One region of the Dactylosporangium sp. NPDC050588 genome, then DNA from elsewhere that is predicted to be linked to it. Evidence: riboswitches for the same ligand, from Rfam matches in the RefSeq annotation. Region 1 holds a riboswitch; each other region holds the start of a gene.
What was found. A riboswitch is a leader RNA that binds a small molecule or an ion and turns the genes downstream of it on or off. The one in region 1 is predicted to bind cobalamin.

Region 1 (5,660 bases):
CGCTCGGCAGCGCGATCGCCGCGGCGGCGAGCGGCGGGTGGTGCAAGCCGTCCTGCAGGTACAACGACAGCACCAGGTTGAGGGCGAGGGTGGCGCCACCGAGCAGCAGCAGGCCGCCGAGGTCGAGGTCGCCGGTGTGGCCCGCGGGCCGGCCGGCGGGCAGACCGCGACGGCCCACCGGGCGATCGTGTATCTGCCTTTCCGATAGGAAATAGGGTTATGAACTTCACCCCGTAGAGTTCGCGGGGTGAAGCTGCGCGGCGTCCTGCTCGACCTCGACGGCACCCTGCTCGACCACGAGGCCGCCGTCAGCGCGGCCCTCCTGCGCTGGCTGCCCACGATCGGGGTCGAGCCGGACGCCGGCACCCGGACCCTGTGGGCGACGGTCCAGGAGCGGCACCTCGAGGCGTGGCGGGCCGGGCTGGTCACGTTCCAGCAGCAGCGCCGCCGCAGGCTCCGCGACTTCCTCGCCGCCGTCGGCACCCCCTGCGAGGACGACGGGCGGCTCGACACCCTCTTCTCCGGCTTTCTGCTGATGTACGAGCAGTCGTGGGCCGCCTACCCCGACGCCCGCCCGGCGCTGGCGGCGATCCGGCGGGCGGGGCTGCGCACGGCCGTCCTCACCAACGGCATCGAGGAGCAGCAGACCGCCAAGCTCGCCCGCATCGGCCTGCGCGACCTCGCCGGACCCGTCTACACCGCCGAGACCCTCGGCCTGTTCAAGCCCGACCCCGCCGTCTTCACCGAGGCGTGCCGCCGCTGGGGCCTCGCCCCGGAGACCGTCGTGAGCGTCGGCGACCGCCACGACCTGGACGTCCTCCCGGCCCGCGCCGCCGGCCTGCGCGCCGTCCACCTCGACCGCCCCGGCACCGCCCCACCCGGCGAGGCGCACCGGATCGGCTCACTGCGCGACCTGCCCGCCCTCCTGCTCCCCCACTGAGCCGCCGGAACCGGCGCACCGCCGAGCCGGAAGCGGCGGCCATGAAACCGGGCGGAGCGGGCGGCGTCAGGGGGTGCGGAAGCCGGCGCGGTACGAGTGCGGCGGGATCCCGACCTGGCGGCGGAAGTGGGGGCGCAGGGCGACGCCGTCGGTGAAGCCGCAGGCGCGGGCGACCGCGTCGATGTCCAGGTCGGTGGTGGTCAGGACGTGCTGGGCGCGCAGCACGCGCTGCTGGAGCAGCCAGCGCAGCGGGGACGAGCCGGTCGCCTCGCGGAAGCGGCGGTCGAACGTGCGGCGGCTCAGGTGGGCGGTGGCGGCGAGGCGGTCGACGTCCAGGGTCGGGTCGTCGAGGCGCTCCAGGGCGAAGCGCATCGCGTCGCCCACGGCGTCGCCGTCGCGCGGCCGCGGGACCGGGCGCTCGATGAACTGGGCCTGCCCGCCGGCTCGGTGCGGGGCGACGACGAGGGCGCGGGCGGCCGCGTTGGCGAGCGCCGGGCCGTGGTCGCGACGCAGCAGGTGCAGGCAGGCGTCGAGGCCCGCGGCGCTGCCGGCGCTGGTGACGACCGGGCCCTCGTCGACATACAACACGTCCTCGACGACGTCGACCGCGGGGAAGCGGGACGCGAACTCGGGCAGGTGCCGCCAGTGCGTCGTGGCGCGGCGGCCGTCGAGCAGGCCGGCCTCGGCGAGCACGAACGCGCCCAGGCACAGCCCGACCACGGTGGCGCCCTCGTCGTGCGCGCGGCGGAGCCGGTCGAGGATGCCGGGCGCGACCGGCGCGCCGCCGGGCACCCGCCAGCCGGGCACGACGACGACGCCGGCGGTGTCGAGGGCGTCGAGGTCGTGCGGGGCGGTGAGGGCGATGCCGGCGGTCGTCGTCAGCGGGCCGGGGTGCTCCCCCGCGGTCCGCACGTCGAAGGCGTCCGCGACGCCGAACACCCGGGGCGCCACGGCGACCTCCAGCATCGGCGCGCCGTCGCCGATGAGCACCCCGACCGTCGTCGCCGAGCGCGTCATGGCTCGATCGTATCGGAGGATGGCGTTCCAGCCACTGCCGGCGGGCACCGGGACCGGGGAAGGTGAAGCCCATGACGATACAGTTCCAGCGGTTCGGCGGCCCGACGGTGGTGTTCGGCGTCGGTGGCGTCACGTTCATCACCGACCCCACGTTCGACCCGCCCGGGCAGTACCCGCTCGGCAGCCGCGTGCTGACCAAGACCGAGCCCGCCGCCGGCACCCCCGACGACGCCGGCGCCGTCGACGTCGTGCTGCTCTCGCACGACCAGCACCCCGACAACCTCGACACCCTCGGTCGTGCGTTCGCGGCATCGGTACCGGTGGTGCTCAGCACCCCGGCGGCGGCCGCCCGCCTGGGCGGCCAGGTCACCGGCCTGGAGCCGTGGTCCCACACCGACCTGCCCCGGCCCGGCGGCGGCCACGTGCGGGTCACCGCCGTCCCCGCGCGGCACGGCCCCGACGGCACCGAGCACCTCACCGGCCCGGTCACCGGGTTCGTCCTGCACGGCGACGGCCTGCCGACCGTCTACGTCAGCGGCGACAACGCGTCGCTGGACGTCGTCGCCGCGGTCGCGGCGCGCTTCCCGTCCGTCGACGTGGCGATCCTGTTCGGCGGCCGGGCCCGCACCGCCCTGCTCGGCGACGCCGACCTCACCCTCGGCGCGGCGGGGATGCTGGCGGCGGCCAGGCTCCTGGACGCGAAGACCGTGGTGCCGGTCCACGTCGACAGCTGGGCCCACTTCACCGAGGGCATCGCCGACGTCCGCGCCGCCTTCGAAACCGCGGGCAGCGCACACCTGCTGCGGTAGCCACGAACCCCCGCGGGCAATGCGCACCCGCCACGGGACCGCCACGGGCAACGCGCACCCGCCGCAGGCGCCGCGGGACCGTCGCGGATGGCGCGCGCCCGCCGCGGTAGCCGCGCGCCGGCCGGGGTAACCGGCAGGGGTGCTCATCGCCCACCTCAGCGACCTCCACCTCGGCGCGCAGCCGACCGACCGGTTCGACCGCGTCATCGCGTACATCGGCAGCCTCCGCGAACCGGTGGACGCCGTGCTCGTCACCGGCGACGTCGCCGACCACGGACTCGACGCCGAATACGCGGCGTTCGGCCGCCTCCGGAAGCTCGGTGTGCCCGTCCTCGCGGTGCCCGGCAACCACGACGACCCGGCCGCGTTCCGGACCGACCGCGCCGAGACCGTGGCGGGGGTGCTGTTCGCGCTGTGCGACTCGTCGGTGCCCGGGCACGCCGAGGGCTGGCTCGACGACGGCACCCTCCGGTGGCTCGACGGCACCCTCGCTGCGGCGGCGGGCACGCCCGCGTTCGTGTGCTGCCATCATCCGCCGGTGCCGGTGGGCAAGCCCGCCGCGGACCAGGTCCGCCAGCTCGGCGCCGGGCGGCTCGCCGACGTCCTCCGCCGCCACCCGGACGTGCTCGCCGTCCTGTGCGGGCACGTCCACAGCGCCGCCGTCGGCACGTTCGCGGGCGTGCCCGTGCTCGCCGCGCCGGGCGTCGAGTCGACGATGGTGCTGCCGTGGGAGCCCGAGGACCGGCCCGAGCCGCCGCCGGCGCTCGCGTTCCACCTCGTCGAGGACGGCCGGCTCACCACCCACTACCGGCTCTGCGTGCCCTGAGCCCCGACGGGCCGCGAATGCCGCGGACTGAGCCCCGACGGGCCGCTATTGCCGCGGCCCGGCCGGGCCGCCGCGTATGCTGCCGGACGGCACGAACTGAAGCGAGGTGCCCCGGGCGACCGGGGAGAATCGGGAAGCCGGTGTGAATCCGGCACGGGCCCGCCGCGGTGATCGGGGAGCTGCCGTCCATGCGCACCAGCGGTGCGCGGTCACTGGCCTCAGGGCTGGGAAGGCGGACGGTGCAGGCGTTGATCCGAGAGTCCGAAGACCGGCCTCGCGGCCACCGGCCGTCCCTGACGGGCGGCCACGAGCAGCGGGAGCCTGCCCTGATGAGCACCGACCTGTACGACGTCGTGCACCGCCGCCGCGACGTGCGCGGCCAGTTCACCGGCGCGCCGATCCCCGGCGACGTCCTCGACCGCGTGCTGGGCGCCGCCCACGCCGCGCCGAGCGTCGGCCTGTCCCAGCCGTGGGACTTCGTCCTCGTCCGCGACCCCGCCCTGCGCGGCGCCTTCCACGACCACGTCCGCACCGAGCGCGACACGTTCGCCGCGACGCTGGACGCCGACCGGGCCGCGGCCTTCGCCCGCATCAAGATCGACGGCGTGCTGGAGGCGACCCTGTCCGTGGTCGTCACGTACGACCCCGGCCGCGGCGGCCCGGCGGTCCTCGGCCGGCACGCGATCGCCGACGCCGGCCTCTACTCCGTCTGCCTCGCCATCCAGAACCTGTGGCTGGCCGCGACCGCGGAGGGGCTCGGCGTCGGCTGGGTGTCGTTCTACCGCGAGCCGTTCGTCCGTGAGCTGCTGGGCGTCCCGGCCGGCATCCGCCCGGTCGCGTGGCTGTGCCTGGGCCCGGTGACCCACCTGGAGTCCGTCCCCGACCTGGAGCGGCACGGCTGGCGCCGCCGGGCCCCGCTCGCCGACGCCGTGCACCACGACCGCTGGTAGCCGGCGCCGCGTGGGGCGGGCACGGTGCCGGGCGGGACCGGGGCGGGGCTCAGAGCAGCGCGGCGAGCTGCTGGCAGGTCGGGCGGGCCTCCAGGTGCAGGCGGGCGACGTTGAGCCCGTCGCTGCCGAGCACCGCGAGCAGCGTGCTGCCGTCCACGGCGTACACGGTGAAGTAGCCGCCGTCGTTGCGCATGGTCGCGTCCCGGAACGGTGACTGCCCCAGCACCAGCGCCACCTGCCGGCCCAGGCCGAACGTCGTCGCCGCGAGCGCGGCCGCGTCGTGCGGCTCGGTGCCTCCGCCGGCGTCGTACGCGCCCAGGTCGTAGGTGACCAGCAGGCCGTCGACGCCGGCGAGCACGCTGCCGCGGACCCCCGGCACGCGCAGGCGCAGGTCCGCCATCGCGGCGCGCACCGGGGACAGAGCGGCGTCGAGCGGCTCCGGCCGCGCGCCCAGCCGCGGCGGCTGCAGCTGGCCGACGCCGCCCCCGGGCTCGAGGCTCTCCCTGCGCGGCAGGCCGTCGGCGTCGGGGGCGCCGCCGAAGAAGCCGGACGTCACAGTTCGAGGCCCTCTTCGATGGCGCGCAGCTGGTGGCGGGCCAGCGCGAGGTTGGCGCGCGCCTTCGCGAGCGCCACGTACAGGAACAACCCGTGACCGTTGCGGGAGTGCAGCGGCCGGATGATGTGGTACTGGCTGTCGAGCGTGATGAGGATGTCCTCGATCGGCTCGCCGAGACCGAGCATCTCGATGGTGCGCAGCTTCGCCCGCACGACGTCGGTGTTGCCGGCCGCGGCCACCGTGATGTCGAAGTCGGCGCCGCCGCCGAGGGTGCCCAGCGTCATGCCGCTGGTGTAGTCGACGAGCGCGACCGCGAACGCCCCCTCGATGTTCATCGCGCTCTTCAGCGCGACGTCCAGGTTGTTGCTCAAATCCGTGCCTCCTGAGCTGGTGCGGGTGCCGCGGCCAGCCTCGCACGAAGCGATCTTTCGCCGCACTCTTCGACGCAGCTTTTAGCCGGACGGCTCATGGCCGGCTGACTTCTCAACCGATCCACCGGTCACTGCCGGTGAGCGCGCGCAACTCATAAACAGTTTTGACGGCGCAGATCGTCGACGTCTGT
Region 2 (5,660 bases), on a different contig from region 1:
TCTTCGAGCCCTCGTCACCGCAGCCCGCCAGGCCGGCGGTGACCGCGAGGGCGGCGATGGTGAGCAGCACACGCGAGCGGATCATGTCAGCGTCCTCCTTAGACGACGACCAGCGTGAGGTCGTTGGTGTCGGTGATGCCGGCGTACGTCTGCTTGACCGTCAGCTTGTAGGTGCCCACCGCCACGTTCGTGGCGTCGAACTTCACGGCGGCGAAGTCGTCGGTGCCGACGGCCAGCGCCGCGGCCTGGTTGGGCTGGGTGTACGCGCGCTCCTGCGGGTAGCTGACGACCAGGCCGGTCGGGCCGCCGGAGACGGTGATCCGCAGGTCGTCGACGCCGCCCTTGCGCGCCTGGAACACCAGCTGCGACCAGACCGGGGTCTTCTTCGGCACCGTCACCGTCGAGGTCTTCTGGGTGACGGCGTCCCCGGTGACCGACACGACCGGCAGGGTCGCGACCTGCGAGCCGGTGCGCTTCGTGCCGGTGCAGGTGGTCGCGCCGTCGGCCTTCTCGGTGTACGAGTAGTTCAGCGTCACCGGGTTCAGCGACACGAGCTTGTTCGTGGCGACGCTGATGTTGAACGCGATGTAGTCCACGCGCCCGGCGGCGAGCGAGTCACCCTTCGACAGCGACGAGTAGCTCTGCGTGTTCGACGGGTAGGTGATGGTGAGGCCTGCCCCGGAGGCGGTGACCCGCACGTCGCAGACGTCGCCGGCCGCACCCCACAGGGTGCCCACCCAGCCCGACTGCCCCGGCAGCATCGGCGCGAGCAGCGGCACCACCAGGCCCAGGTCCGGGGTCGCGGCGCTGGCCGGCGCCGCGGCGGGGACGATGGCGGCCGCGCCCGCGGCGCAGGCGAGGGCGATCGAGGCTGATCGGCGCATCGGAGAGGTCCTTCTCTGTTGATGACGGCTGCCTGATGACGAGTTCCAGATCGGCCGGGCCGGCGGCCGGTTGAGCTAGCCCGTGAGCGCTATCCAGGTGTCGTACTGGTGCACCGCGATTCCCTCGAACGCGGCGTAGCGCTGCGCGGCCCGGTCGACGTCGCTGAGCGTGGCCCGCATGGCGCTGTCCGTGCCGCCGTGGAACGTGCAGTACGCGCAGTCACCGAGCGCCTGCGTCTCCGCGCCCAGCCGGGCCGGTTTCGCCGCCTTCCCGGCCCGCCGCAGCAGGTCGTCGGCGACGCCGAGCATCGAGTTGCCGCCGGTCGCGGTGTTGCGGTAGCTCATCACCGTGACGCCGTCGACCCGGGCGAGCACGGCGTCGGCCAGGTTCTCCCCGCCGACCTGGACCGTCGGCAGCCAGAAGGGCACGTCGAGCTCGACCGGCGGGCCGATCAGCACCAGCTCGTCCAGCAGCCGCAGCAGCTGCGGCACGAGCGCCGCCTGCCGCTCCTCCCAGGCCGGCAGCAGGTAGGGCTCGACGTCGACGTGCAGCCCCCGGAACAGGCCGGACGCCGCGGCGGCCCGCGCCCAGGCGAGCGCGGTCGCGTGGTCGGTCGTCCAGGCCGGTTCGCCGCCGAGCGCGTCGAGGGCGATCCCGGCGTCGTCACACAGCGCACGCAACCGGGTCAGCTCCGTCACGTCGGCGCGCGGGTCGTAGTACGCGAAGATCGTCGTCACCGAGCGGGCCTTCGCCCAGTCGACGACGGCCTCCGGCCGCTCCCGCTCCCACAGCCACATGGCCCGGGTGCCCGGCGGCGCCACGCTCGTCTCCGGTGCCAGGGGCGGCAGGCGCGGCCGTACCGACGCGACGACCAGACCCATGGTCGACACGACGCACAGGACGGCGTGCGCGACGCTCCTCCACATGTCATCTGTTCGGCCGGTCGTGCCCGGCCCGAAGGATTTGGGTCACGTTGACGTCACTGGGAGCCGTGGGACACGATGAACCCCGAGCGGTCATAGGGAGGAACCCAGTGCGAATCTGGGACGGTCCCGCCACTGTGACCGGGGAGCCACCCTCCAGCGTCAGGGCCACGGCCGCGAGCCGGAAGGTCGGGGGATGGCGGCGATCCGGGAGTCAGGAGACTCCAGCCGCTCGTGCTCCATGACCCAGCGGGCGCGGACCCGCTCGAGGAGGATGTGCCCGTGACGTCGCCGTATCCGTTCTCGGCCGTGGTCGGCCTGCCCGACCTGCGCCTGGCCCTGCTGCTCACCGCCGTGTCACCGGCGATCGGCGGGGTCCTCGTCCGGGGTGAGAAGGGCACCGCCAAGTCGACCGTCGTGCGTGGCCTCGCCGCGCTCCTGCCGGAGGTCGACGTCGTCGCCGGCTGCCGCTTCGCCTGCGACCCGCTGGCTGCCGACCCTTCGTGCCCCGACGGCCCGCACACCGCCGGCACGCCCGCCGCCCGGCGCCGCTCCGCGCTGGTCGAGCTGCCCGTCGGCGCCACCGAGGACCGGGTCGTCGGCACCCTCGACCTGCAGCGGGCCCTCGGCGAGGGCGTGAAGGCCTACGAGCCCGGCCTGCTTGCCGCCGCGCACCGGGGCGTCCTCTACGTCGACGAGGTCAACCTGCTGCCCGACCACCTCGTCGACCTGCTCCTCGACGCCGCCGCGATGGGCCGCGCCCACGTCGAGCGCGACGGGGTCTCCGTCAAGCACGCCGCCCGCTTCCTGCTCGTCGGCACCATGAACCCGGAGGAGGGCGAGCCGCGGCCGCAGCTCGTCGACCGGTTCGGCCTGGTCGTCGGCGTGGCCGCGCCCGCCACGGTCGAGCCGCGGGCCGAGGTGGTGCGGCGGCGGCTGCAGTACGAGAACGACCCCGCCGGGTTCGCCGCCCGCTACGTCGAGCAGGACGCGGCCCTGGCGGGCAGGATCGTCGCCGCCAGGCAGATCCTGCCCCGGGTCACGCTGCCGGACGCGCAGCTGGACCGGATCGCGCGGATCTGCATCGCGTACCGGGTGGACGGCCTGCGCGCCGACATCGTCGTGGCCCGCACGGCGGTCGCCGTCGCCGCCTGGCACGGCCGGACCGTCGTGACGAAGGACGACCTGCGGGACGCGGCCCGGCTCGCGCTGCCGCACCGGCGCCGCCGCGACCCCCTGGACCCGCCGGGCGCGGACCAGGAGCGCCTGGAGGAGATCCTCGACCAGGAGCTCAACGGCCCCGACGACGCTTCCGACGACGGCGGCTCCGGCACCGACGGCCCTGACGGCGGCCCCGATGGCGGCGGCCCTGACGGCGGCTCTGACACCGGCGGCCCCGATGGCGGCGGCCCGGACAGTGGCGGTCCTGACGGCGGCGGCCCTGACGGCGGTGTCCCGCCTCCACCGAGCACTTCTACCGACTCGTCCGACATTTCCGGTTCGCCGGGTCCGGTCGACGATCCGGGTGGCCGCCCGACCCCCGAACAAACGTTGGTCAATACGTCGGACGTCGATGGGGACACCGGTCCCGCCACGGGCCCGGCCGGGGACCTCGCGTTCGCGCAGGCCCCGTACAAGACGCGGCTCTTGAAGATCGGTGGGAGGGCCAACCGGCAGCAGGGCTCCCACGCCGGCCGGCGCTCACCCGCGCACGGCCGGCACGGCCGCGTCGTGCGGTCCCGGCAGCCCAGCGGCAAGCTCGTCAGCCTGCACCTGCCCGACACCGTGCGCGCCGCCGCGCTGCGCGGGTCCCGCCGCGTCCACGCCCGCGACCTGCGCGAGGCGGTCAAGGTGGGCCGGGAGGCCAACCTCGTGCTGTTCGTCGTCGACGCGTCCGGGTCGATGGCGGCCCGGCAGCGGATGACCGTCGTGAAGACGGCCGTGCTGTCGCTGCTGCGCGACGCGTACCAGCGCCGGGACAAGGTCGGCATGATCACCTTCCGCGGCGCGGAGGCCACCACGGTCCTCGAGCCGACCGCCAGCCACGAGGTCGGCGTGCTGCGCCTCGCCGAGCTGCGCACCGGCGGCCGGACCCCCCTCGCGGCGGGACTGCGCCAGGCCGCCCGCACGCTGCACGGCGAGAAGCGCCGCGACGCCCGCCGCCGCCCGCTGCTCGTCGTCGTCACCGACGGCCGCGCGACCAGCGGCCCCGACCCGATGACCGTCGCGCCCGCGCTCGCCGGCATCCCCGCAGTCGTCGTCGACTGCGAGTCCGGCCCCGTGCGGCTCGGCCTCGCCGGCCGCCTCGCCCGGGCGCTGTCCGCCGACTGCCTGCCGCTGTCGGCACTGTCCACCGCCACGATCCGCACGGGGAGCTGAACATGCCGCAGGGCAAGGTCGAGAGCGTGCCGGACGACGGGCTCACCACCCGCCAGCGCCGCCGGCAGCACATCCTGGCCGTCCACACCGGACAGGGCAAGGGCAAGTCGACGGCCGCGTTCGGGATGGCGCTGCGCGCCTGGAGCGCCGGCTGGCCGATCGCCGTCTACCAGTTCGTGAAGAGCCCCAAGTGGCGCGTCGGCGAGGAGACCGCCCTCAAGGCCCTCGGCGAGACGGGCAAGGGCGGCCCCGTCGTGTGGCAGAAGATGGGCGAAGGCTGGTCCTGGATCCAGCGCCCCGGCACCGAGCGCGACCACGCCGCCGAGGCCGCCGAGGGCTGGGAGCAGATCAAGCGCGACCTGGCCGCGGAGGCGCACCGGTTCTACGTGCTCGACGAGTTCACGTACCCGATGAAGTGGGGCTGGGTCGACGTCGCCGACGTCGTCGCCACCCTGCGGGACCGGCCCGGCAACCAGCACGTCGTCATCACCGGGCGCGACGCGCACCCCGACCTCGTCGCGATCGCCGACCTCGTCACCGACATGACGAAGGTCAAGCACCCCATGGACGCGGGGCGTAAAGGCCAGCAGGGCATCGAGTGGTAGCCCGTATCGTCGTCGCGGCGCCGGCCTCCGGCCACGGCAAGACGACCGTGGCGACCGGGCTCCTCGCCGCGTTCGCGGCCCGCGGCCTGCGCGTGGCGCCGTTCAAGGTCGGCCCGGACTACATCGACCCCGGCTACCACGCGCTCGCCGCGGGCCGCCCCGGACGCAACCTCGACCCGGTCCTCGTCGGCGAGGAACGGATCGGTCCGCTGTTCGCGCACGGCTCAGCCGGCGCCGACGTCGCGGTCGTCGAGGGGGTCATGGGCCTGTTCGACGGGCGCACCGGCGCGGGCGAGCTCGGCTCCACCGCACACGTCGCGAAGCTGCTCGACGCGCCCGTCGTCCTCGTGGTCGACGCGACCGCGCAGGCCCGGTCGATCGCCGCGGTCGTGCACGGGTTCCGGTCGTTCGGGTCCGGCGTGCGCATCGCCGGGGTGGTGCTCAACCGGGTCGGCTCCGACCGGCACGAGCAGATCCTCCGCGACGCGTGTGCCGAGGTCGGCACGCCCGTCCTCGGGGTGCTGCGCCGCCACGACGCGGTCGCCGCCCCGTCCCGGCACCTCGGCCTCGTCCCCGTCGTCGAACGCCACGCCGAGGCACTCGAGTCCGTGCGGGCCCTCGCCGCCGTGGTCGCCTCCGGCGTGGACCTGGACGCGGTCCTCGCCGTCGCCCGCTCGGCGCCCTCGTTCGCCGCTGCGCCGTGGACGCCGTCGGTGGGCGAGCCCGTCGCCGGGCGGCCCGTGGTCGCGGTCGCCGGCGGACCCGCGTTCTCCTTCAGCTACGCCGAGACGGTCGAGCTGCTCACCGCCGCCGGCGCCGAGGTGTCCATCGTGGACCCGTTGCGTGACGAGGCGCTGCCGCCCGGCAC
Region 3 (5,660 bases), on a different contig from region 1:
TGTGTCCAGGAGGTTCAGGTAGAACTGGACGTGCACGGCCTCCTCGAACAGCTGCCGGGAGAGATACAGGCGTCCCTCCGGGCTGTTGATGTGCTGGTACAGGTTGAGGACCAGGTTGTTGGCGACGATGGTGTCGCCGGTGGCGAAGAACGCGACGAGCCGGGACACGAGGTGCCGTTCGGCGGGGGAGAGCTTGGGCAGGTCGGCGAGGTCGCTGTGCAGGTCGACCTCCTCGACGGTCCAGGTGTTCTTGATGGCGTCCTTGAACCGGTCGAAGAACTGGGGGTACCGCATCGGCCGCAGCGTGAGGTCCATGCCGGGGTCGAGCAGCATCGGCCGGATGTCGGCGCCGAGACGGGGTTCGGGGATGGTGGTCACTGGCAGGCCTCGCACGACTCGGGGTTTTCCAGGGAGCAGGCGACGGCCTCGGCGGGCGGCGCGACGAGGGAGACCGTGGCCTGCTGGATGCGGGTCGCGGGCCGGGACCGCAGGTAGTAGGTGGTCTTCAGGCCGCTCTTCCAGGCGTACAGGTACATCGAGGAGAGCTTGCCGATGGTGGGCGCGGCCAGGAACAGGTTCAGCGACTGCGACTGGTCGATGTAGGCGGCCCGCGCGGCGGCCAGGTCGATGAGGGCCCGCTGCGGCAGCTCCCAGGCGGTGCGGTACAGCTCGCGCACGTCATCGGGCAGGTCGGCGACGTCCTGCACCGAGCCCTCGGCGCGCTTGATCTGCTCGCGGATCGCCGCGGTCCACAGCCCACGGGCCTTGAGCTCCCGCACCAGGTACGTGTTGATCTGCAGGAACTCACCCGACATGGTCTCGCGTTTGAACAGATTGGACACCTGCGGCTCGATGCACTCGTAACACCCTGCGATGGACGCGATCGTCGCGGTCGGCGCGATCGCGATCAGCAGCGAGTTGCGCAACCCACTCGCCGCGACCTTCTCACGGAGCAGGGCCCAGCGCTCACCCTCGGTGGGCGCGCCCCACAGGTCCGGGTGCAGCTCGCCGCCGGCGGCGCGGGTCTCGGCGTACGCGGGGTGCGGCCCGAACCGCTCCGCCAGGTCCGCCGACGCTTCCAGGGCGGTGAGGTAGATCTCCTCCTGCACCCGCGTCGACAGCTCGCGGGCGGCGGGGGAGTCGAACGGCAGCCGCAGCGTGAAGAACGCGTCCTGCAGTCCCATGAGGCCGAGCCCGACCGGCCGCCACCGCGGGTTGGACGCGGCGGCCTGCTGCGACGGGTAGTAGTTGATGTCGATGACCCGGTCCAGGAACACCACGGCGGTGCGGACGGTGGTGCGCAGCTTGTCCCAGTCGACGCCGCCGGCTGTGAGATGCGCGCCGAGGTTGATCGAGCCGAGGTTGCAGACCGCCGTCTCGTCGTCGCTGTTGACCTCGAGGATCTCGGTGCACAGGTTGGACAGGTGGATCGTGTTGCCGGGCGCGCCCGTCTGGTTCGACAGCGCGTTGGAGCGGTCCTTGAACGTCATCCAGCCGTTGCCGGTCTGCGCCAGGGTGCGCATCATCCGCCCGTACAGGTCGCGGGCCTTGACGGTGCGCACCGCGTGCTTCTCGGCGACGCGGTACGCCTCGTCGAACTCGGCACCGAACAGGTCGGGCAGCTCCGGCGCGTCGGACGGGTCGATGAGCGACCAATCGGCGTCGGCCTCGACCCGGCGCATGAACTCGTCCGGGATCCAGTTCGCGAGGTTCAGGTTGTGGGTGCGGCGGGCCTCTTCGCCGGTGTTGTCGCGCAGCTCCAGGAACTCCTCGATGTCCGGGTGCCACGGCTCCAGGTACACGCACGCGGCGCCCTTGCGCCGGCCGCCCTGGTTGACGGCGGCAACACCCGCGTCCAGGGTCTTCAGGAACGGCACGATGCCGTTGGACTTGCCGTTCGTGCCGCGGATGAGCGCGCCCCGGCCGCGCACCCGGGACCAGGAGATGCCGATCCCGCCGGAGAACTTCGACAGCTTCGCGACCTGGTGGTAGCGCTCGTAGATCGAGTCGAGCTCGTCGCGGGGCGAGTCGACCAGGAAACACGACGACATCTGGGTGTGCGCGGTGCCGGAGTTGAACAGCGTCGGCGAGCTCGGCAGATACGCGAGGGACGACATGAGCCGGTAGAAACCGATCGCCTCACCCGGGGTCTGCGACAGCCCGCACGCGACGCGCAGCAGCCAGTACTGCGGGGTCTCCACGACCAGTCTCGACGAAGGGTGGCGCAGCAGGTACCGGTCGGCGACGGTCCGCAGCCCGAAGTACTCGAAGCGCAGGTCGCCGTCGACGTCGACGGCGTCGTCGAGCTTGCGGGCGTTGCGGGCTACGAACGCCGCGGTGTCGTCGCTGATGAGGCCCTGCTGGTGCGCGTGCCGGATCGCCTGGCTGAAGCTCGCCACGCCCTGCCCGCGGACCTCCTTGTCGACGTACGCCGCGAGCAGCCGCGCCGCGAGCCGCGAGTACTGCGGCTCCTCACCGATCAGCTCCGCCGCCGTCTGGATCGACAGCTTGTCCAGCTCCGCCGTCGTCGCCCCGTCGTACAGTCCGCTGATCGTCTTCGTCGCCACCCGCAGCGGGTCGACCTCGTCGAGGTCGGCGACCCATCGCTCGACCGCCTTCACGATCTTGTTGACGTCGACCGGCTCCAGGTCGCCGTTGCGCTTGCGGACCTGCATCGCGTGCCGGCGCTGCTCCGGCGCCTTCCCGGCCGTCGCCTGGTCCTGCGTCACCGTCATGTGCTCCCCCTCGTCGCCTGCTCATCACCACCGGATGAACGCAGGGGGAAGCCCGCCACAGAAAGGCGCACGCGAGGAGCACCTGGCGATGGCGTCAGCCGTCCCACGCGGCATCCGACCACCGCACGCCGCCCTCGGCGCGCGGTGCGCTGGCAGGTCTTCGGACTCGCGGGCGCGACCGTCTCCGGTCACCTACTGGCCGTCGCTTCCCAGACCTCACGGTCCAGTGCTCAATGACAGCGTTCGTTCCCACTCACCGCTGCGGGGCAGTCCCGGACTCACACCGGGTTCCCTGTTGCCACGACCGCACCGAAGCGCGGCCGAACCAGCTGCAAGCGACACCATATATGGGTGCGGGCGAGAATTCACAACACCAGATCCTGTGTCGGCGTGTCGTGCCGTAGCTCACAGCCGGGTCCGCCGGCCGGCACCGGCGGACCCGGCCGTGGTCACGCGGGGACGGAGGGCGGGGCGCCGGACCCGAACGCCCAGCCCTCGACGGTACCGATGGCGGGGTCGTAACCGGTGGCGCCGAGGCTGCTGTAGTTCCAGGCACCGCCGGGCACTGCGTGCCAGTAGGACCAGTACGCCGACGCCGGCGGGGTGTTGACGCATGGCTCCGTGGCGGCGGTGGGCTTGCCGTTGATCCGGCAGATGAAGGCGAGGCTCCAGCGCTGGGTGCCGGTGACGGTGAACCCGGCGCCGCGGCCTGCGAGTCGGCGGCGGTGAGGGTGGCGAAGCCGGCGCCGGTCAGACCGGGCACGGCCTGCGCGGTCGCGCGGATCGCGGTGGCCGGGTCGAACCCGGTCGTCGTGTAGGTGATCGCGCCGCGGTCGGCGGCCGGGCCGGAGCAGCGCACCTGCAGGCCGAGCAGGAATCCGCGGGCCTTGAGCCAGGCGACCGGCCGGCCGGCGCCGCGCAGCGCCTGCGCGGCGAGGCCGGTGCTGTTGGCATTGCTCGACGCGGTGTCGGCCGCGGTAGGTCGGCCCGTAACACTCGATGATCACGCAGTCGTCGGTCAGTGTCGCCAGGACGCCCGCGATGTCATGGCGTCGCCAGGCGTCGAAGTGGTCGGTGAGCTGGTTCATTTGGCCTGCCTCGGCGCCTCGGCCCGGGGTCGGTGGTTCGACGAGCGAACCGCGTATGCCCAGTTGGCACAGCTGGGCGGTGACCCCCTGATTGCGGCCGACCATGTCCTGTACAACGCCAAGTCGGGCGGCTGTGACATGACCTCGGTCGATGCCTCGGCGCTCAGCAAGCCCAACATCCCGACCCCCGAACGGGCACAGGTTCGGCGCGGTCAGGGCTGCAGGAGCACACGCTGGGCGGCGCGCTCCAGCAAGGCCCGGTCGGTCGCGGCGGCGAGGGTGTCATGGGCCGGGTGGCTCAGCACCTGGACGATCGCGATGTCGAGATTCAGCGCCTGCAGCGTCCGTTCGGTCTGGGGCCCGGCATGACTGCCACCGGGGGTACGGATTCCGCCGATCAGCAGGACCGTGGTGCGCTCGTTGCGCACGGCGGCCGCGACGATCGGCATCGGCGTCACCACGGTCAGGCCGGCGACGTCGTCGAGCAGCTCCGTCAGCCGCACTGCCTTGGGGCCGCCCGAGATCCCGACCGCCATGCCCGGCTGGACGAGGCCCAGCGCCTCCTGGACCTCGTCCGGGGCCGGCCGATGCGCTGGCCGTGCCGGCTGCTCCTCGCCGATCGGCATGGCTCCGCCGCGGACCCGGTGCAACAGCCCGCGATCCGCGAGCACCTCCAGGTCCCGGCGGATCGTCGGGATCGACACGTCGAAGCGCTCGCTCAGCTCGTGCAGGCCGATGCCGCCGAGTTCGCGGGTCGCCGCGACGATCCCGGCGCGACGCGTCTCGATGAGCACCTCACGCCTCCTCGATCACCGTTACCGCACCGGCCTCGACAACGCGGCCGCCGACTTCAGCGGCGTGCTCGCCATGGTTGATCGCGATGACGAACGGCGGGCGCCGCACGACCTCGACCGTTTCGGGCACGTCGTGGCGGACCGAGAGCCCTGTCTGAGGCAGGATCCGGGCCAGCAGTCGCTCGAGGCCGGCCGCGTCCGGGCGGGTCGAGACGTACCAGGCCGTGCCGCCTCCGTGCGCTTTGCGGGTGACGGCCGGACCTCCGGCCGCCGGTCCGTCCGAGTAGGTCAGCACGACCTCCGCGGTGTCGACGACGAGGTCCTCGGCCCACACATCGGCGGCCGTGCCGTCCGAGAGCTCGATGTGCCGGCCCTGCCGCAGCGGCAGGAACTCCTCGACTGTCACGCCGAGCAGGTCGCGGAGCGCCCCCGGATGCGCATCCCCGTGCACGGTGTCGTTCGCGTCGACGATGCCGGAGAAGTACGACACGAGCAGCGTTCCCCCGCCGGTGACGTATGCGTCGAGGTTCTTCGCCGCCGCGGCCGTCGTCAGGTACAGCGATGGTACGACGACCAGCGGGTACCTGCTCAGGGCCGCCTCTGGGTGGACGAAGTCGACGGTGAGGTGGGCCTTCCACAGCGCCGTGTAGTACGCCTCGATCCGCTCGCGGTATGCCAGGTCCACGGACGGGCGCCATTCCAACTCGAGGGCCCACCACGACTCCCAGTCCCACACGATCGCCACGTCGGCCTTGACCCGGGTGCCGCGCAGCCGGTCCAGCCCGGCGAGGCGTCCGCCGAGCTCGGTGACCTCGCGCCAGATCCGGGTGCTGGTTCCGCCGTGCGGCAGCATCGCCGAGTGGAACTTCTCCGCCCCGAACCGCGAGGCCCGCCACTGGAAGAACAGCACCGCGTCGGCGCCGCGGGCCAGGTGGGCCAGGCTGTTGCGGGTCAGCTCGCCGCGCCGCTTGGCGATGTTGCGGGGCTGCCAGTTCACGGCGCTCGTGGAATGCTCCATCAGCATCCACGGCGCTCCGCCGGCG
Region 4 (5,660 bases), on a different contig from region 1:
TTCGCGAGGGACAAGGCGAACTCGGCGCGCTCCGACTCGACCTTGTTGTCGGAGGCGTGCCGGCGCTGGCGGGGGTTGGCCGGGATCCGGGCCAGGTACGGGGCGTAGCCGACGAGGTCGGAGGCGGCCTCGACCGCGGCCAGGGCCTCGGGGGTGAGCCAGTCCCGGCCGGCCGGGCCGAGCCCCACGACGACGACCTCGCCGGCGGCGACCGCGGGCGGCGTGGACCGCAGCGCCGACGCCGTCTCCTCGTGCATGCGGCTCGGCAGCAGGGCGATGGAGAAGTACGGCACCTCGGCCGGGTCCACAGTGGACAGCGGGGCGACGCGCTCGTTGGCGGTGGTGGCGCGCTCGACGTACCAGGCGTCGTCGAGGCGGCCGGCGCGCTCCAGGGCGTCCCGGACGGCCCCGAACGTGCGGCCGAGCTTCATGACGGCGGCGGAGTCGGTACTGGCGAGCCGCGCGGCCAGGTCATCGACGGGCAGCGTGCCGGGCAGCACGGTGAGCACCTCGTCGCGCTCGACCAAGGGGCGGCCGAGCACCGCGGACGCGCCCGAGACCGAGGTGACGCCCGGCACGACCTCCGTCGCGTAGGCGTGCGAAAGGCGCTTGTGCATGTGCATGTACGAGCCGTAGAAGAACGGGTCGCCCTCGCAGAGCACGACCACGTCACGGCCGGCGTCGAGGTGCGCGGCGAGCCGGGCCGCCCACGCGTCGTAGTGCTCCTCGATGAGGGCCCGGTAGTCGCGGACCTCCTCGGTGGTGACCGGGTAGACGAGCGCCTCTTCGATCTGACCGTCGCGCAGGTACGGCGCGGCGATCGAACGGGCGATGCTGCGCCCGTGGCGGGCGCTGTGAAACGCGACGACGGGTGCCGCGGCGATGAGCCGGGCCGCCTTCACCGTCACGAGCTCCGGGTCGCCGGGGCCGAGTCCTACGCCGTACAACCGACCGGTGTCCACTGTGGTCATTCCTTCTCGTCCGCGATGGCGTTGACGGCGGCGGCCGTCATCGCGCTGCCGCCCCGGCGGCCGTGCACGACCAGATGCGGCAGGTCGGACGCCGCGAGCGCGACCTTCGACTCGGCCGCGCCGATGAACCCGACGGGGATGCCCAGCACGGCCGCGGGCCGGGGCGCGCCGGCCGCGACCATCTCCAGGAGCCGGAACAGCGCCGTCGGCGCGTTGCCGATCGCGACGACCGCGCCGTCGAGGCGCGGACCCCACAGGTCGAGGGCGGCGGCGCTGCGGGTGGTGCCCAGCTCGTGGGCGAGCGCCGGGACCCGCGGGTCGCGCAGCGTGCACAGGACCTCGTTGTCGCGGGGCAGCCTGGCGCGGGTCACGCCGGAGGCGACCATCTCCGCGTCGCACAGGATCGGGGCGCCGTCGCGCAGGGCGGCGCGGGCGAGGCACACGACGTCCGCGCTGTACCCGACGTCACCGGCGAGGTCGACCATGCCGCACGCGTGGATCATGCGGACGGTGACCTGGGCGACGTCGGCGGGCAGCGCGGACAGGTCGGCCTCGGCGCGGATCGTCGCGAACGACCGCCGGTAGATCTCCGCGCCGTCCTTGACGTAGTCGAAACCACCGTCCGTGACGAAACCGGAGGCGCCGCCCTGGACGGCGCCGTCTGCGACGGACTCCTGAGCCGTCATGACAGCACCCGGTAGCCGTCGGCGGTCGCGAGCATCTCCACGTGCCTTCCCTTCGGTGCGCCGCAGCGCCGTTCGCAGCCGACCCAGTGCACCGGCAACGCATGGTCGAGACCGCCGAGGACGGCCGCGCGGGCGTCGGCGCGCACGTCGGCGAGGGCCTTCGCGCAGCCGGGCCGGCCGGCGCACGCCGTGACCCCGGCCCACGGCGTCGCGGGGTCGGTGCCGAGGCCGGCGGTCGTCAGCAGTGACTCGAGACGTCCAGCTTCTTCGACCGGCACGTCGGGCACGACGACGGTCCGCCACGGCGTGACGATGATCTCCCCCGACGCCGCCGCGACGAGCGCCGCCGACTGCTCCGGTGTCAGCAGCCCGAGTGGTACGACCACCGTCAGCGCGACCGGTCCCCCGACCTGCGGGGTCCGTCCGACCGCCGGCCCGGGCGAGCCTACGAACTGGTCAACGTCTGTACCGAGGGCGAACCCCAGGCGGGCCGCCACCCGGGCCGGGCCGTCGGTCAGCTCGGCCAGCCGCCACGCGGTGCCGCCCTGCGCCGCGCGCTCGTCCAGGAACGCCCGGGACGCCCGGAGCAGCAGCTCAGCGGGGTCGTCACCGGCCCGGCCCGCGGTCGGGAGCCCGGCGAGGAGGAGGCGGTCGCCGTGCAGGCCGACGTCGCCGCCGAGCGGGGACACGTCGCCGCGCCCGTCGTCGACGGTCACCAGGAACCGGCCGGGCAGCGCCGCCAGGGCGGGGTCGGCGCACAGCCCGGCGTCGAACGCGGCCACCACCGGCCGCACGTCCAGCTCGCCGAGGCCGTCGCGGCCGCTGAGCGGGCTGGCGATGATGTTGCGGACCCGCTCGTGGGTGTCCGACGGCAGCAGTCCCGCGGCGGTGAGCCTGGCCGCCAGCTCCGGCGACGCGTCCGGCCGCAGCCCTCTGATCTGCACGTTTCCGCGCGAGGTGAGCTCCAGGGCGGGGTCGCCGAGGTCCGCGGCGGCGGCGCGGAGGACCTCGAGGGCGGGGACGGGCAGCCGCCCGCCGGGCAGCCTGACGCGGGCCAGGCCACCGTCGGCCGCCGCGTGGACCTGCACGGCACCCGGGCACCGGTCCGGAGCGTCACGTCCACTGGCAGCCTGCACGCGCCGGATACTACTGCGCAGCACCCCGCCCGACCCAAGGAAGCCGACACCGAGGTGGGACGGGCGAGCTTGACGCAAGGAAGCCGTGACCGGCAGAGTTGGCGGTGCTGTACGGCGACGTGTGGAGGAAGCCGGTGTGAATCCGGCGCGGTCCCGCCACTGTGACCGGGGAGTGGACCTCCGACGACGGCCACCGGGCCCAGCGCCCCGGAGGCCGGAGACGACGGCCACCGGGTGCGAGCCCGGGAAGGCCGGAGGCGAGCGCCGATCCGGGAGCCAGGAGACTCTCCGCCGCCGGACCTTTCCCGACCGACTTGGGGCGCGGACCCCGAGGGAGGACCCCGGCGTGATCCTGCTGCTGTCGACGTCCGACACCGACCTGCTCAGCGCCCGTGCGAGCGGCGCGGCGTTCCGGCTGGCCAACCCGTCCCGCCTCACCGTGGAGGAGCTGCCGGCCCTGGCCGACGGTGCCGACCTGGTCGTGGTGCGGTTCCTGGGCGGCTACCGCGACTGGCAGGAGGGGTTCGACACGCTGCTGCGCCTGCCGGCGCCGGTGGTGCTGCTCGGCGGTGAGTCGCTGCCCGACGCGGAGCTGATGCGCCGCTCGACGGTGCCCGCCGGCGTCGCCGCGGAGGCCCACGCCTACTTCACCGAGGGCGGCCCCGCCAACCTCGCCGAGCTGCACAACTTCCTCTCCGACACGGTCCTGCTGACCGGCCACGGGTTCGCGCCGCCGGTGCAGACCCCCGCGTGGGGGGAGCTGGACCGGGAGTCCAAGGCCGACGGTCCGACCGTCGGGATCATCTACTACCGGGCGCACCACCTGGCGGGAAACACCGCGTTCGTGGAGACGCTCTGCGAGGCCGTCGAGGACGCGGGCGGGCGGGCCCTGCCGGTGTTCGCCTCGTCGCTGCGGGCCGCCCCGGCGGAGCTGCTCGACACGCTGCGGCAGGCGGACGCGCTGGTCGTCACGGTCCTCGCCGCGGGTGGCACCCGGCCCGCCGACGCGCAGGCCGGCGGCGAGGACGAGGCGTGGGACGTCGGCGCCCTGGCCGCGCTCGACGTGCCGATCCTGCAGGGGCTGTGCCTCACGAGCTCCCGCGACACCTGGGACGCCAACGACGACGGGCTGTCGCCGCTGGACACCGCGACGCAGGTCGCGATCCCGGAGTTCGACGGCCGGATCATCACGGTGCCGTTCTCGTTCAAGGAGATCGACGCCGACGGCCTCACCGTGTACGTCGCCGACCGGGAGCGGGCCGGCCGGGTCGCCGGGACCGCGGTCGCGCACGCCCGGCTGCGGCACCTGCGGCCCGAGGACCGCAAGATCGTGCTGATGCTCAGCGCGTACCCGACGAAGCACGCGCGGATCGGCAACGCGGTCGGCCTCGACACGCCCGCGAGCGTCGTGCGGCTGCTCGATGCGATGCACGCGCAGGGGTACGTCGGCGCCGACGGCTTCCCGAAGGACGGCGACGCGCTGATGCACACGCTCATCGCCGCCGGCGGGCAGGACGTGAACTGGCTCACCGAGGATCAGCTGCGCGGCAACCCGATCCGGATCTCCGCCGCCCGGTACCGGAGCTGGTTCGACACGCTCCCCGCCGACCTGCGGGAGGAGATGGAGCGGCACTGGGGGCCGGCGCCCGGTGAGCTGTTCGTCGACACGTCCCGCGACCCCGGCGGCGAGATCGTCCTCGCCGCGCTGCGCGAGGGCAACGTCGTGGTGATGGTGCAGCCGCCGCGCGGCTTCGGGGAGAACCCCGTCGCGATCTACCACGACCCCGACCTGCCGCCGAGCCACCACTACCTGGCCGCGTACCGGTGGCTCGCCGACGAGTTCGGTGCGCACGCGGTCGTGCACGTCGGCAAGCACGGCAACCTCGAGTGGCTGCCGGGCAAGACGGTCGGGATGTCCGCCTCGTGCGGTGCCGACGCGGCCCTGGGCAACCTGCCGCTGATCTACCCGTTCCTGGTCAACGACCCCGGCGAGGGCACCCAGGCGAAGCGGCGGGCGCACGCCACCCTGGTCGACCACCTGATCCCGCCGATGGCGCGCGCCGAGTCGTACGGTGACATCGCCCGCCTCGAGCAGCTCCTGGACGAGCACTCGACGATCGCGGCCCTCGACCCGGCGAAGCTGCCGGCGATCCGCGGGCAGATCTGGACGCTGCTGCAGGCGGCGCGGCTCGACCACGACCTGGGCCTGGCGGACCGGCCGGGTGACGACGGGTTCGACGAGCTGATCCTGCACATCGACGGCTGGCTCTGCGAGATCAAGGACGTGCAGATCCGCGACGGGCTGCACGTGCTCGGCGTCGCGCCGGCGGGCGAGGCGCGGGTCGACCTGGTCCTCGCCATGCTGCGGGCGCGGCAGCTGTGGGGCGGCACGGTCGCGCTGCCCGGCCTGCGCGAGGCCCTCGGCCTGACCGAGGGCTCGACCGCGCGCGTGTCGGTCGACGAGGCCGAGTCGCAGGCCCGCGCCCTGGTGGCGGAGATGGAGTCACGGGGCTGGCCCACCACCGACATCTCCGACATTTCGGATTTGCCGGATGTGGTACGGGTGCTGGAGTTCGCCGCACGGGAGATCGTGCCGCGGCTGTCCCGTACCGGCGACGAACTGACGATGGTCCTGCATGCGCTGGACGGAGGGTATGTCCCGGCGGGGCCGAGCGGGTCGCCGCTGCGCGGGCTGATCAACGTCCTGCCGACCGGGCGCAACTTCTACTCCGTCGACCCGAAGGCGATCCCGAGCCGGCTCGCGTGGGAGACGGGTCAGGCGATGGCCGACTCGCTGCTCGCCCGCTACAAGGCCGACCACGGTGCGTGGCCGCGCTCCGTCGGCCTGTCGATGTGGGGCACCAGCG

Region 2: it holds a riboswitch for cobalamin, as region 1 does, so the genes downstream of both, AB0I21_RS16295 (VWA domain-containing protein) here and bluB (5,6-dimethylbenzimidazole synthase) in region 1, are expected to answer to the same signal.
Region 3: it holds a riboswitch for cobalamin, as region 1 does, so the genes downstream of both, AB0I21_RS26655 (ribonucleoside-diphosphate reductase subunit alpha) here and bluB (5,6-dimethylbenzimidazole synthase) in region 1, are expected to answer to the same signal.
Region 4: it holds a riboswitch for cobalamin, as region 1 does, so the genes downstream of both, cobN (cobaltochelatase subunit CobN) here and bluB (5,6-dimethylbenzimidazole synthase) in region 1, are expected to answer to the same signal.

The regions. Positions count from the first base shown of each region.
Region 1 is NZ_JBFAJA010000018.1:124,466-130,125, reverse strand. It holds gene AB0I21_RS15085 (hypothetical protein) at 1-208, shown strand, start outside; gene AB0I21_RS15080 (HAD family hydrolase) at 248-940, shown strand; gene AB0I21_RS15075 (helix-turn-helix domain-containing protein) at 1,007-1,957, opposite strand; gene AB0I21_RS15070 (MBL fold metallo-hydrolase) at 2,029-2,766, shown strand; gene AB0I21_RS15065 (metallophosphoesterase) at 2,906-3,592, shown strand; cobalamin riboswitch at 3,680-3,884, shown strand; gene bluB (5,6-dimethylbenzimidazole synthase) at 3,922-4,542, shown strand; gene AB0I21_RS15055 (roadblock/LC7 domain-containing protein) at 4,592-5,098, opposite strand; gene AB0I21_RS15050 (hypothetical protein) at 5,095-5,433, opposite strand.
Region 2 is NZ_JBFAJA010000020.1:114,227-119,886, forward strand. It holds gene AB0I21_RS16280 (hypothetical protein) at 1-85, opposite strand, end outside; gene AB0I21_RS16285 (hypothetical protein) at 99-884, opposite strand; gene AB0I21_RS16290 (hypothetical protein) at 960-1,811, opposite strand; cobalamin riboswitch at 1,882-2,056, shown strand; gene AB0I21_RS16295 (VWA domain-containing protein) at 2,091-4,187, shown strand; gene cobO (cob(I)yrinic acid a,c-diamide adenosyltransferase) at 4,190-4,792, shown strand; gene AB0I21_RS16305 (cobyrinate a,c-diamide synthase) at 4,786-5,660, shown strand, end outside.
Region 3 is NZ_JBFAJA010000039.1:55,928-61,587, reverse strand. It holds gene AB0I21_RS26660 (ribonucleotide-diphosphate reductase subunit beta) at 1-333, opposite strand, end outside; gene AB0I21_RS26655 (ribonucleoside-diphosphate reductase subunit alpha) at 375-2,735, opposite strand; cobalamin riboswitch at 2,869-3,080, opposite strand; gene AB0I21_RS26650 (DeoR family transcriptional regulator) at 4,036-4,617, opposite strand; gene AB0I21_RS26645 (beta-galactosidase) at 4,619-5,660, opposite strand, start outside.
Region 4 is NZ_JBFAJA010000154.1:8,316-13,975, forward strand. It holds gene AB0I21_RS55300 (precorrin-2 C(20)-methyltransferase) at 1-971, opposite strand, end outside; gene AB0I21_RS55305 (precorrin-8X methylmutase) at 968-1,657, opposite strand; gene AB0I21_RS55310 (precorrin-3B synthase) at 1,654-2,793, opposite strand; cobalamin riboswitch at 2,879-3,101, shown strand; gene cobN (cobaltochelatase subunit CobN) at 3,140-5,660, shown strand, end outside.